One region of the Micromonospora humidisoli genome, then DNA from elsewhere that is predicted to be linked to it. Evidence: riboswitches for the same ligand, from Rfam matches in the RefSeq annotation. Region 1 holds a riboswitch; each other region holds the start of a gene.
What was found. Region 1 has a riboswitch for cyclic di-AMP ahead of JQN84_RS25955 (C39 family peptidase). Riboswitches for the same ligand answer to the same signal wherever they lie in the genome.
Positions count from the first base shown of each region.

Region 1 (3,348 bases):
ACGAATCACGCCGTGTGTGCCCTCGCTGACCGGCCGGGTACCGGCAATGATCGGCTCCGCCTGAAGTAGGTGCGGCGTCGGCACTGAGTCGTTGCCGTCATCAGCTCTGTAGGGAGCGAGGGTGGTATGTGCACCCCTCGGACGATGCAGGCGTGGTTGGTCCGGGGCGCGCCGGGTGGCACCCGGCATCGGTGGTGCCGATGCCGTCAGTCCTCGTCGGTCGGGCCGACAGCGGACCGCCCCGGTGCCCGTGGTCAGGCAGCCGAGGCGGTCCGGATCGAATTCGAGAGCAACGGGTCAGGCGGAGTAGCCCCGGGTGGCGATCCAGTTCGCCAGGGTGGTCACGCCGACCCAGTAGGCCGGCAGGGACGGGTCGGCCGAGTCGGCGATCCGCACGGTACGGCCGTTGTCCCGGTAGCCCACGGCGGCGACGTAGTGGCCACCGGGGAAGGAGTGCCAGCCGCCGTCGAGGTCGGTGGCGTCCCCGGCCACGTTCGCGACCACGGCCCGCTTGTCGGTGACCGCCGCGACCACGTCGGCCCGCAGCCGCTCGACCTGCGCGTCGCTCGGGGTGCCGGCGAACATCCGGGTCCGGTACGGATCGCCCTTGACCACGGCGTTGAGCACCCGGGTGGTGTCCTCGGCCGAGTTGGTGCCCATCTCGGTGGTGCCCAACTGGGCGGCGAGGTCGTCCTGGCCGCGCTCGATGCCGGCCGCGCTGAGCGCGTTACGCACCGCCGCCGGGCCACAGTAGTAGTAGGTGATCTGGGCCTGGTAGTCGTAGCGCAGAACCTTCGACGACGGCGGCTTCGGGGCCGCCTTGCGGGTCAGGTCCGGGTCGACGGTGGGACGGGACTTCGCCCGGGTGACGCGCGGCGACGGGGTGGGGCTCGCCGACGGGCTGGCCGTGGGGGTGGCCGACGGGCTGGCCGGGGCGGGCGTGGCCACCCGGGCCTGGGCGCGGCTGGCGACGTCGTCGAGGCGGGGGGCGGTCTCGGCCACGGCGGTGGCGCGCTGCTGGTCGGTCGGGGCGTCGTCGACCCCGGCGGCCAGGGCGGTGCCACCGGCGGCCAGGACGAGGACCGCCGCCGAGCCGACGACCATCCGGTACGGGCGCTGGGCGCCCAGTCGGCGGAGCTGTCGCTTCATGTGGTGCTTCACGGGGTGTTCCTCCACGGGGCGAGGCGGCCGGGCACGCCGGACCGGCACGTGGCGGGTACGCCACGCGCGGATCGGGTGTTTGGGCCGCTCGTTCGGTAGGGTCCGCCCGACGGGAGCCGGGCGGATCGGCGGGTCGCCCGAGTGGGGTCGGGCGGCGGGGTGGACGGCCGGGTCAGCGCGTCAGGCGCGACGGTCCGGCGGCACCCCGGCACCGAGGTGGAGGGATTACCGAGGGGGTGGGGTCATGCTGCACGAGGAGGGAACTCCTTCCGCTGCCGCCGACCGGGTTAGCTGACGGATTCGGGCGGGAAGATCGCCCTACCCCGGGCCGTGGCCCGGAGATTCACCCCAGGTGGTGCGTGTGGGTCCCCGGTTCGTGACAAGCACGATTGAGCGGGTCGGCGCGGCGTCGCCTGCTGCGATCGGGAACCGCACCGGACCGCAGCGACACTACTGGTCGCCCTTGCCTCCCGCCAAGCCCTGTGACCTGCGTAAACATCGCCGGGCAGGCCGATGTGCGGGGCGTTCGGGCAGCCCGGGTGCGGGCCGGGGACGAATGGTCGTCCGGGCCCGTCGGGGCCGTGACCGGACAACCGACCCGCAACCTCCGATGATCAACGAAGTCGATGTGACCGGGTGTGACGGGCTGTCCGGTTCCGCCGCTGCGTGACCGCGTCCACACCCGCCTGGGTAACAATTCGGTCCCCGGGACTCCCGACCTCCCGACCTCCCGGCCCACCCGGCCCGGGGTGGGACCAGGCGGTAGTCGCGGGGCGGGTCAGCCCACCCGGGCCGGGTGCCAGCGGGTGGCCGGGGTCGGGCGGGTCGCCGCCGACGTCGCGGCCCGGGGCAGCGGCACCCGGCCCGGACGCACCCGCTGCGTCGCCGCGTACGCCTCGGCGGCCAGCGACCGGGCGGCCTCGGCGGCCAGCTCGGCGTCCCGCCACGCGACGCGTTCCCGCCAGTGCGCCGCCCGGTACGCCGCCCGCCGGTCCTCCCGGACCGCCCGGGCGAGCATCACCTCGTGCTCAACGGGGTGCCGGCGCGGGTCCCAGCCGTCGCGGTGCGCGAAGACGTCCCGCAGCCGCTCCACCGACAGTTCGCCCCGCCAGTGCGCCGCCACCGCCTCCTGGTGCAGCCACCGCTCCCGGCCGGCGTACTCGGCAGGCGTCCGGGGGGTACGCGGGGTGGGCAGCGCCCCCGCGCCGGTGAACCGTCGGGCCGCCGTCTCCGCCTCGTCGTACTCCTGCCAGGCCCGTTCCAGGGTGTCCTGCGCGGCCAGCCAGGCGGCCCGGTGACGGCGGGCGGTCTGGGCGGCCCCGGCGGCGGCCACGGTCACCTCGTCGGCGTAGCGGCGCAGGTCGGCGACCGGGGGTGGGGCGTCGGGCGGCGGCCCGACGGCGGTCACGTCGGTCGGCTGCTCCCGTTCGGGGCGGGCGACCAGGACGGCGAGGCCGGTCAACGCGAGGACGAGCAGCAGGGACCAGATCGCGGTGGCGGTCGGCACCCCGATCAGGAACTGGGACAGCACGGTGGTCACGGGTCGACACCTCGCGGGCGGATGGGGCGGATCGGGGCCGTACCGGGGCGGAACCGTTGCGGGCAACGTCCGTCCGGGGCGGTACGGGGACGAGGTCGTGGTGGTGGCGGCGGGCGGGCGGCCCCGGTGGGGCGGGGTCAGCGCGCCGGGGGTGCCCGGGGCCCGGGGGCGGCGGGCATCCGACCGGCCGGTGTCGACAGGGTGGCCGTCGGAAGCTCCCGTGCCGGACCGGCCGGCACGGCGGGCAGGCCGGCGTCGACCCGGTCGGTCGTCACCACGTCGACCCGCTCCGTCCCGCGGCCGTCGGCGCGGATGCCGTCACCCTGACCGGACGGGGTGTCGAGGGCCCCGGCCGCGGGGAAGGAGTGCGACGCGTCGGCCGACAGTGCGCCGGGGACCGGATCGAACAGCGCGGGGCCGGACAGCGCCGGGCCGGCGGCGGCGAACGCGAGTGCGACGGCGAGGCCGGCGAGCAGCCGGGACATCCCGCGCGCGACCCACCACAGGGGACTGGTGAGCGCGACCGGGAACACGGGAACACGCTACCGAAGGGGCCACCGGCCCGCAGCACCGCCGGGCGTGTCGCCGCGCCGGCCGCGCGGCAACCGGTCACACCCGGGCGGGCGACGGACCCCGGGCTCGGCATC
Region 1 is NZ_JAFEUO010000008.1:40,912-44,259, reverse strand. It holds gene JQN84_RS25955 (C39 family peptidase) at 298-1,149, opposite strand; cyclic di-AMP (ydaO/yuaA leader) riboswitch at 1,423-1,567, opposite strand; gene JQN84_RS25950 (hypothetical protein) at 1,940-2,701, opposite strand; gene JQN84_RS25945 (hypothetical protein) at 2,839-3,234, opposite strand.

Region 2 (3,348 bases), on a different contig from region 1:
CGAGTCGACGACGAAGCAGAACAGCCCGCCGTCGGTGACCAGCGGGCAGACCGGGTGCACCCGGGGACCGCCGTCGGCGCGGACGGTGGCCAGGTAGCCGAAACCCGACCCGTACTGCTGCAGGAGAAGGCGGATCCCGTCGGCGAGTCGGGGCTCGTCGGCGGCGAATGCGGACCAGGATGCCATGTCGTCATCCTATCGAACAGGCGTTCGAAAATCAGTCCGACACGCAGGTCGAACGGCCCGACGTACGCCTCGGAGCCGGCGACGACGCCGGCCGGTGGGGCGGCCCGGTGGGCGGGTCCGGCCGGGGCGCTGGATATGGTGTCCCGATGCTGCTCTCCGACCGGGACCTCGTCTCCGAGATCAAGGCGGGCGCGCTGGCGCTGGAGCCGTTCGAGCCGAGTCTGGTGCAGCCGTCCAGCATCGACGTGCGCCTCGACAAGCTGTTCCGGGTGTTCAACAACCACCTCTACACCCACATCGACCCGTCGGTGCAGCAGGACGACCTGACGTCGATGGTCGAGGTGCCGGCGGGCGAGCCGTTCGTGCTGCATCCGGGCGAGTTCGTGCTCGCCTCCACGCTTGAGGTCATCTCCCTCGGCGACCAGCTCGCCGGCCGGTTGGAGGGCAAGTCGAGCCTGGGCCGGCTGGGGCTGCTCACCCACTCGACCGCCGGTTTCATCGACCCGGGCTTCTCCGGCCACGTCACGCTGGAGCTGTCGAACGTGGCCAACCTACCGATCACCCTCTGGCCGGGCATGAAGATCGGCCAGCTCTGCATCTTCCGGCTCTCCTCGCCGGCCGAGCACCCCTACGGCTCCGCGGTGTACGGGTCGCGCTACCAGGGCCAGCGGGGGCCGACCCCCAGCCGTTCCTGGCAGAACTGGCGCACCTGGACCATCGGCTGACGCGGCGTGCCGTGTCGGGGCCCCGGGTCCGGGGCCCCGACACGGTGGCTCAGCCGGGTCGGCCGTAGCTGTTGACCGGCCCGTCGTCGACCCGCTTCATCGTGATCGGTTTGCCCGCCTGGGAGGCGTGCACGACCCAGCCGTCCCCGACGTACATTCCGACGTGGTGCAGGTCGGAGTAGTAGAAGACCAGGTCGCCGGGGCGCAGGTCGGCCCGGCTCACCCGGTCGGTGACCTGGCGCTGCTGCCGGGCGTTGTGCGGCAACGACACCCCGGCCTTCGCCCAGGCCGCCATGGTCAGCCCGGAACAGTCGTAGTTGTTCGGTCCGGCCGCGCCCCACACGTACAACTTGCCGATCTGGGCGCAGGCGAACTTGACCGCCGTACCGGCCGGACCACCTGGGTAGCCTGCGGGGCACGGCGCCGGGCGCAGCGGCCCGCCGCCGCCGTTGCCGTAGACCTTGAGCCGCAACTTCTGCAACCTGTCGATCTCGGTGTTGATCTGCTTCTTGCGGGCCGCGAGCTGCGCTTCGGTACGGGTGAGCTGGGCGACCATCTCGTCCAGCGGCGCCTTGGTCGCGGCGAGTTCGTCGCGCAGTTCGGCGACGGCCCGCACCTCGCGCTGCTGGCGGCTGGCGAACCGGTCCAGCAGCCCCAGCTGTTCGACCACCTGGCTCGGGTTGCGGCTGCCGAGCAGGGCGTTGACGGTGGACATGTTCTCGCCCTTGTACGCCTGCACGGCGAGGCCGCTGACCTGGTTCATCGCCTGGTCGACACGGCGTTGCAGGGGGGCGATGCGCTTGCCGAGCGCGTCGGCCTGCCGGCGCTTGGCGGCGAGGTCGATGCGGGTGGCGTTGTGCTGTTCGATGAGCGGTTCGAGCTTGTTCCAGTCCTGGTCGATCTGCCGTTCGATCTCGGCGACCGAGGGGTCGGCGTGCGCCGCCGTAGGGCCACCGGTCAGTACGACCGCTGCGGCGGCCAGGGTGGCGAGGGTGGTGGTGAAGCGGGACCAGCGTGGGCGCGGCACCGTCGTGTTCCGGGCGACCTGGGTCGTCCGGTGCGACGGCGGCCGCGGGGCATGGTGTGCCACCGGGCTCCGGGCTCCTTCTTCCTCGACCGCCTACCGGGTTAGCTGACGGGTTCGGGCGGGAAGGGAGCGCCCTACCGCGGCGGTCGCGGATTCACCCCGGCGTACCTGGGTCCCCGGCTCGCCCGGAGGCGACTCGGCGGTGCCGGCCGACGCCACCCCGGGTGGGGCGGACCTGGTGCCGACCGACGATTGACCAGAGTAGAGATGGTCGTTATCGATCCGCAACCCGCCGGGCCGGCACACTCGGTGACCGGAAAACACGCAACCCCCGGCCCATCGGGCCGGGGGTTGACGTCTGCGCTGGTCAGGGGCGGCGGAAGCCGGCCACCGGCATGTAGTTGATGCTGGTCACCTGGACCGGCTTACCGGTCCGGGGCGCGTGCACCATCATGTCGTTGCCCAGGTAGAGCCCGACGTGGTGCAGGTCGCTGAAGAAGAAGACCAGATCGCCGGGGCGGGCCTCGGAGCGCGGGATGGCCTTGCCCTCGTTCCACTGCGCACCGGTGAAGTGGGTCAGCGAGATACCTGCCGCCTTGTACGCGAACTGGGTGAGCCCGGAGCAGTCGAACGAGTTCGGCCCGGTGGCGCCCCAGACGTACGGGTCACCGACCTGCGCGCAGGCGGTCGCGATCGCGGTCCGGGCGGCGGAGCTGACCACACCGTTGATCGTGGGGCAGCCGTTCACCTTCACCGTGGTCTTCGGCATCGCCGCCTGCAGCCGCTTGATCTCGGCATTGATCTGCTTCTTCTTGGCCGCGAGTTCCTTCTCCTGCTTCACCTCGGCGGCGATCAGCGTGTCGAGCTTCTGCTTCTCGGCGTCGTACTTGCGGCGGACCACGAGCACGGCCTCGACCTCCCGGCGCTGCTCGGCGGCGAGCCGGTCCAGGATGGTCAGCTGCGTGGCGAGGGTGCCCGGCTTGGTGGTGGTGAGCAGCGCGCTCAGCTCCTGCGAGGGGCCAGACTTGTAGTAGCGGGAGGCGAGGTCACCGACCCGGCCCAGGGCGAGTTCGCTCTGCAGCGCCAGCGGCTCGATCTTCTTCTGGAGGTCGGCCGCCTTCTTGCGGTTGACCTTCAGCTGCTCCTGGACTTTGTGGTGGCTCTCGATGGTCGGTTCGATCTGCTCCCACTGCTTGTCGAGGGCCGCCTCGATCTCCTCGGGCGACGGCGCGGCGTGGGCCGGCACGGCGAACATCCCGGCACCGACGGCGACCGCCGCGACCAGGGTGAGCAGGCGGCGGGCGATCCGCCGGAGGGCTGCCGGCCGTACGGGCGGCTGGCCCTGGGCGTGACGGTGAGGGGGCATGGTTGCCACCGGCGTCGACTCCTTTGCAACCGACCGCCGGGCGC
Region 2 is NZ_JAFEUO010000003.1:271,007-274,354, reverse strand. It holds gene JQN84_RS11925 (pyridoxamine 5'-phosphate oxidase family protein) at 1-186, opposite strand, end outside; gene dcd (dCTP deaminase) at 333-911, shown strand; gene JQN84_RS32255 (C40 family peptidase) at 961-2,001, opposite strand; cyclic di-AMP (ydaO/yuaA leader) riboswitch at 2,014-2,150, opposite strand; gene JQN84_RS11910 (C40 family peptidase) at 2,306-3,304, opposite strand.
Region 2: linked by a shared signal. The riboswitch ahead of JQN84_RS32255 (C40 family peptidase) and the one ahead of JQN84_RS25955 (C39 family peptidase) in region 1 are both predicted to bind cyclic di-AMP.

Region 3 (3,348 bases), on a different contig from region 1:
TGACACGTATCCCGTCCCGGACCGTTGGGAGAACTCGCAGACATGGGCGCCGACCACACCCGCCCCGCTCCGTCCACCCCGCCCCGGGTGCGACGGATCCTCGTCATGACGGTGGTGCCACTCATCGTCGTCACGGTGATCGCCACGCTGCTGCTCTGGCCAGGGAAGACCTCGAAGATCGACCAGGGCGAGCAGGTGCCCCGCTACCACGGCACGGTGACCCGGGTGGTGACCGAGCCGTGCCCGCCCGCCCCGCAGACGCCCGACGGCCCGTCGGGGGTGGCCGACGGGCCGTGCGGGACGGTGACCGTCACCGTCGGGCAGGGGCCGGACAGCGGTGAGCAGGTCGAGACGCCCGTCCCGTCCGGGCCGGGGGCACCGACGGTGGCCGTCGGCGACGAGGTCGTGCTCGTCGCGTTGGCCGACCCCACCGATCCGTCGGTGAGCAGCTACCACATCGCCGAGCACCAGCGGGGCATGCCGCTGCTCTGGCTGGTCGCCCTGTTCGCGGCGGCGATCGTGGCGTTCGGCCGGCTGCGCGGGCTGGCCGCCCTGGCCGGGCTCGGGGCCAGCTTCGCCATCCTGTTGACCTTCGTGGTGCCGGGCATCTCCGCCGGGGGCGCGCCGCTGCCGATCGCGGTCACCGGCGCCGCGTTGATCATGTTCGTGGTGCTGTACCTGACCCACGGGATCACCGCGCAGACCTCGGTGGCGGTGCTGGGCACGCTGGGCAGTCTGGTGCTGACCGGCGTCCTGGGCACGCTGGCCACCGCCGCCACCCACCTGACCGGGTACGGCAGCGAGGAGGCCACCACGCTGTCGATGTACCAACGCGACGTCGACCTGCACGGCCTGCTGCTGGCCGGGATCATCATCGGGTCGCTCGGTGTCCTGGACGACGTCACGGTCACCCAGTCGGCCACCGTCACCGAGCTGGCGCACGCCAATCCGGGGCTGTCCCGGTTGCAGCTCTACCGGGCGGCGACCCGGGTCGGCCGGGCGCACATCGCGTCCACGGTCAACACGATCGTGCTGGCGTACGCGGGCGCGTCACTGCCGTTGCTGCTCCTGCTCACCGCCGACAGCCGCCCGGTGAGCCAGATCCTCACCAGCGAGTTCCTGGCCCAGGAGATCGTCCGCAGCGCGGTGGCGACCCTCGGCCTGGTGGCGGCGGTGCCGCTGACCACCGGGTTGGCCGCGCTGGTGGTCACCGCCGGACGGGGGCCGGCCGACGCCGGTACGGCCGGGCCGACGCCCGCCCCACGTCCCGCCCCCGACCGTGCCGAGGCGTGGGAGGCGTTGAGCGCGCCCCGGCACGGCGAACCGTCCACCCCGGCCCCCGCACGGTGGCCGGACCCGGAAAGGAGCACGGACACCGCATGGTGACACTGCGCTGCGTGACCGAAGGCGAGGTCGCGGCTGTCGGCCACGTCACTGATTACCACTCGCTATCGGGAAAATACTCATTTGGTCGGGTTGCGGGCGTAGATCCCCGGTACGACTCTCGGGTAACCTCGCTGCCGGTCACCGCCGAAGGCGCCCACCGGAGCCAGCGGTGCCACCGCCCAATCGCCGTACGGCGAGCCGGGGAACCGAGCACCTGGGGTGAATCCGCGCCAGCGGTAGGGGCCACTTCCGTCCCGAACCCGTCAGCTAACCCGGTCGGCGGTCGACGGAAGGGACAACTGTGACGGCACCCCTACGCCACTGGTGGACTCCGGTGGTGGCCGTGCTCGCCGCTCTGGCGCTGGTCGCCGGCCCGGCCGCCGCCCCCGCGGCGGCAGCACCCAACGCGCCCACCCCCTCGGGGCACGAGGAGGACGAGGAGCCCAAGCTGCTCACCGACGTCATCGAGGCGACGAACCGGGAGTACTCGGCGGCGAAGACCCGACTGGAGAAGTCCAAGAAACGCCAACTCGAATACGCCATCGAGGTGGAGAAGGCGGAGCAGGAGCTGGCGGCGTTGGCTCCGCAGGTCACCGAGATCGCCGCCCAGTCGTACCGGACGGGTCGGGTCGGCGCGGTCGCCGCGCTGCTGGAGAGCGACGCCCCGGACGCCTTCGTCCGGCGGGCCGCCGCCCTGGACGAGCTGAACATGGTCAACGCCGGCAAGCTGGCCGAGGTCAACAAGGTCAAGACCCGGGCCGAGCAGGCCAAGCTCGCCGTCGACGCCGAGGTCCGTGAGCAGCAGAAGCAGGCCAACCTGATGGCCAAGAAGAAGACCGAGGCCGACAAGGCACTGGCCCTGGTCGGCGGTCGGGGCTTCACCGGCGGCCTGGTCGACGCGACGTCCCCGGTGGCCCGCGTCGCACCCGGCCAGACCGCCAACGGCGAGTGGCGCGGGGAGTCGTGCAGCGAGAACGACCCGACCACGTCCGGGTGCATCACCCCGCGCACGCTGCACATGTACAAGGAGGTCAAGCGGGCCGGATTCAACCGGTTCGTCGGCTGCTACCGCCCCGGTGGGCCGTGGGAGCACCCCAAGGGCAAGGCGTGCGACTGGTCGTTGCAGAAGAGCGGGTTCAGCCCGTGGCACAACAACGACACCCGGATGTACGGCAACAACCTCGCCGCGTTCCTGATCCGCAACTCGGACCGGCTGGGCATCTACTACGTGATCTGGAACCGGCAGATCTGGTTCCCGGCCAACGGCTGGAGTTCGTACTCGGGACCGTCCAACCACACCGACCACGTCCACGTGTCGCTGTTGTAGCGGGTGCAGCTGGGCCGAAGCTGCGGTGTCCGGCGTTCCGGACACCGCAGCACCGGCCCGGTGAGTTGATCGAGGCGCACGATGAGGGCCGCCCGGCTGAGCCGGGCGGCCCTCATCGTGACCGGTGCGGGTCAGGAGGCGACGGGTGCCGTCGCGGCACCGGCCGGCACGGCCGGTGCCGGCACCGCGGCGGCGGGCGCGGGCAGCTCGGGGGCTACCTGGCGCACCTCACCGGCGGCGAGCCGGTAGGACATCCCGACCACCGCGCACCGGCCGGCGGCCACCTCGGCGGCGATCACCGGGGAGTTGCCGAGCAGCACCTCGACGGTCTGCGCGATATGGATGTCGACGATCCCGTCGATGTCGTGCACCCCCTGCTGGGCCGCGCGACGCAGGCTCGGCCCGACGGCGGCGACCACCGAGTAGAGGTGTCCCGGGGGCTGGGTGCCGGTCCGGGCCGCGTCCCGGGCCGCCTGCACGGCACCACAGGAGTCGTGCCCGAGGACCACCACCAGCGGGGTGCCGAGCACCGTCACCGCGTACTCGACGCTGCCGAGCACCTCGGGCCCGGCGGTGTGCCCGGCGGTCCGGACCACGAAGAGGTCACCGAGACCCCGGTCGAAGATGATCTCGGC
Region 3 is NZ_JAFEUO010000003.1:781,071-784,418, reverse strand. It holds gene JQN84_RS14465 (YibE/F family protein) at 43-1,386, shown strand; cyclic di-AMP (ydaO/yuaA leader) riboswitch at 1,553-1,684, shown strand; gene JQN84_RS14460 (coiled-coil domain-containing protein) at 1,688-2,713, shown strand; gene JQN84_RS14455 (carbonic anhydrase) at 2,845-3,348, opposite strand, start outside.
Region 3: linked by a shared signal. The riboswitch ahead of JQN84_RS14460 (coiled-coil domain-containing protein) and the one ahead of JQN84_RS25955 (C39 family peptidase) in region 1 are both predicted to bind cyclic di-AMP.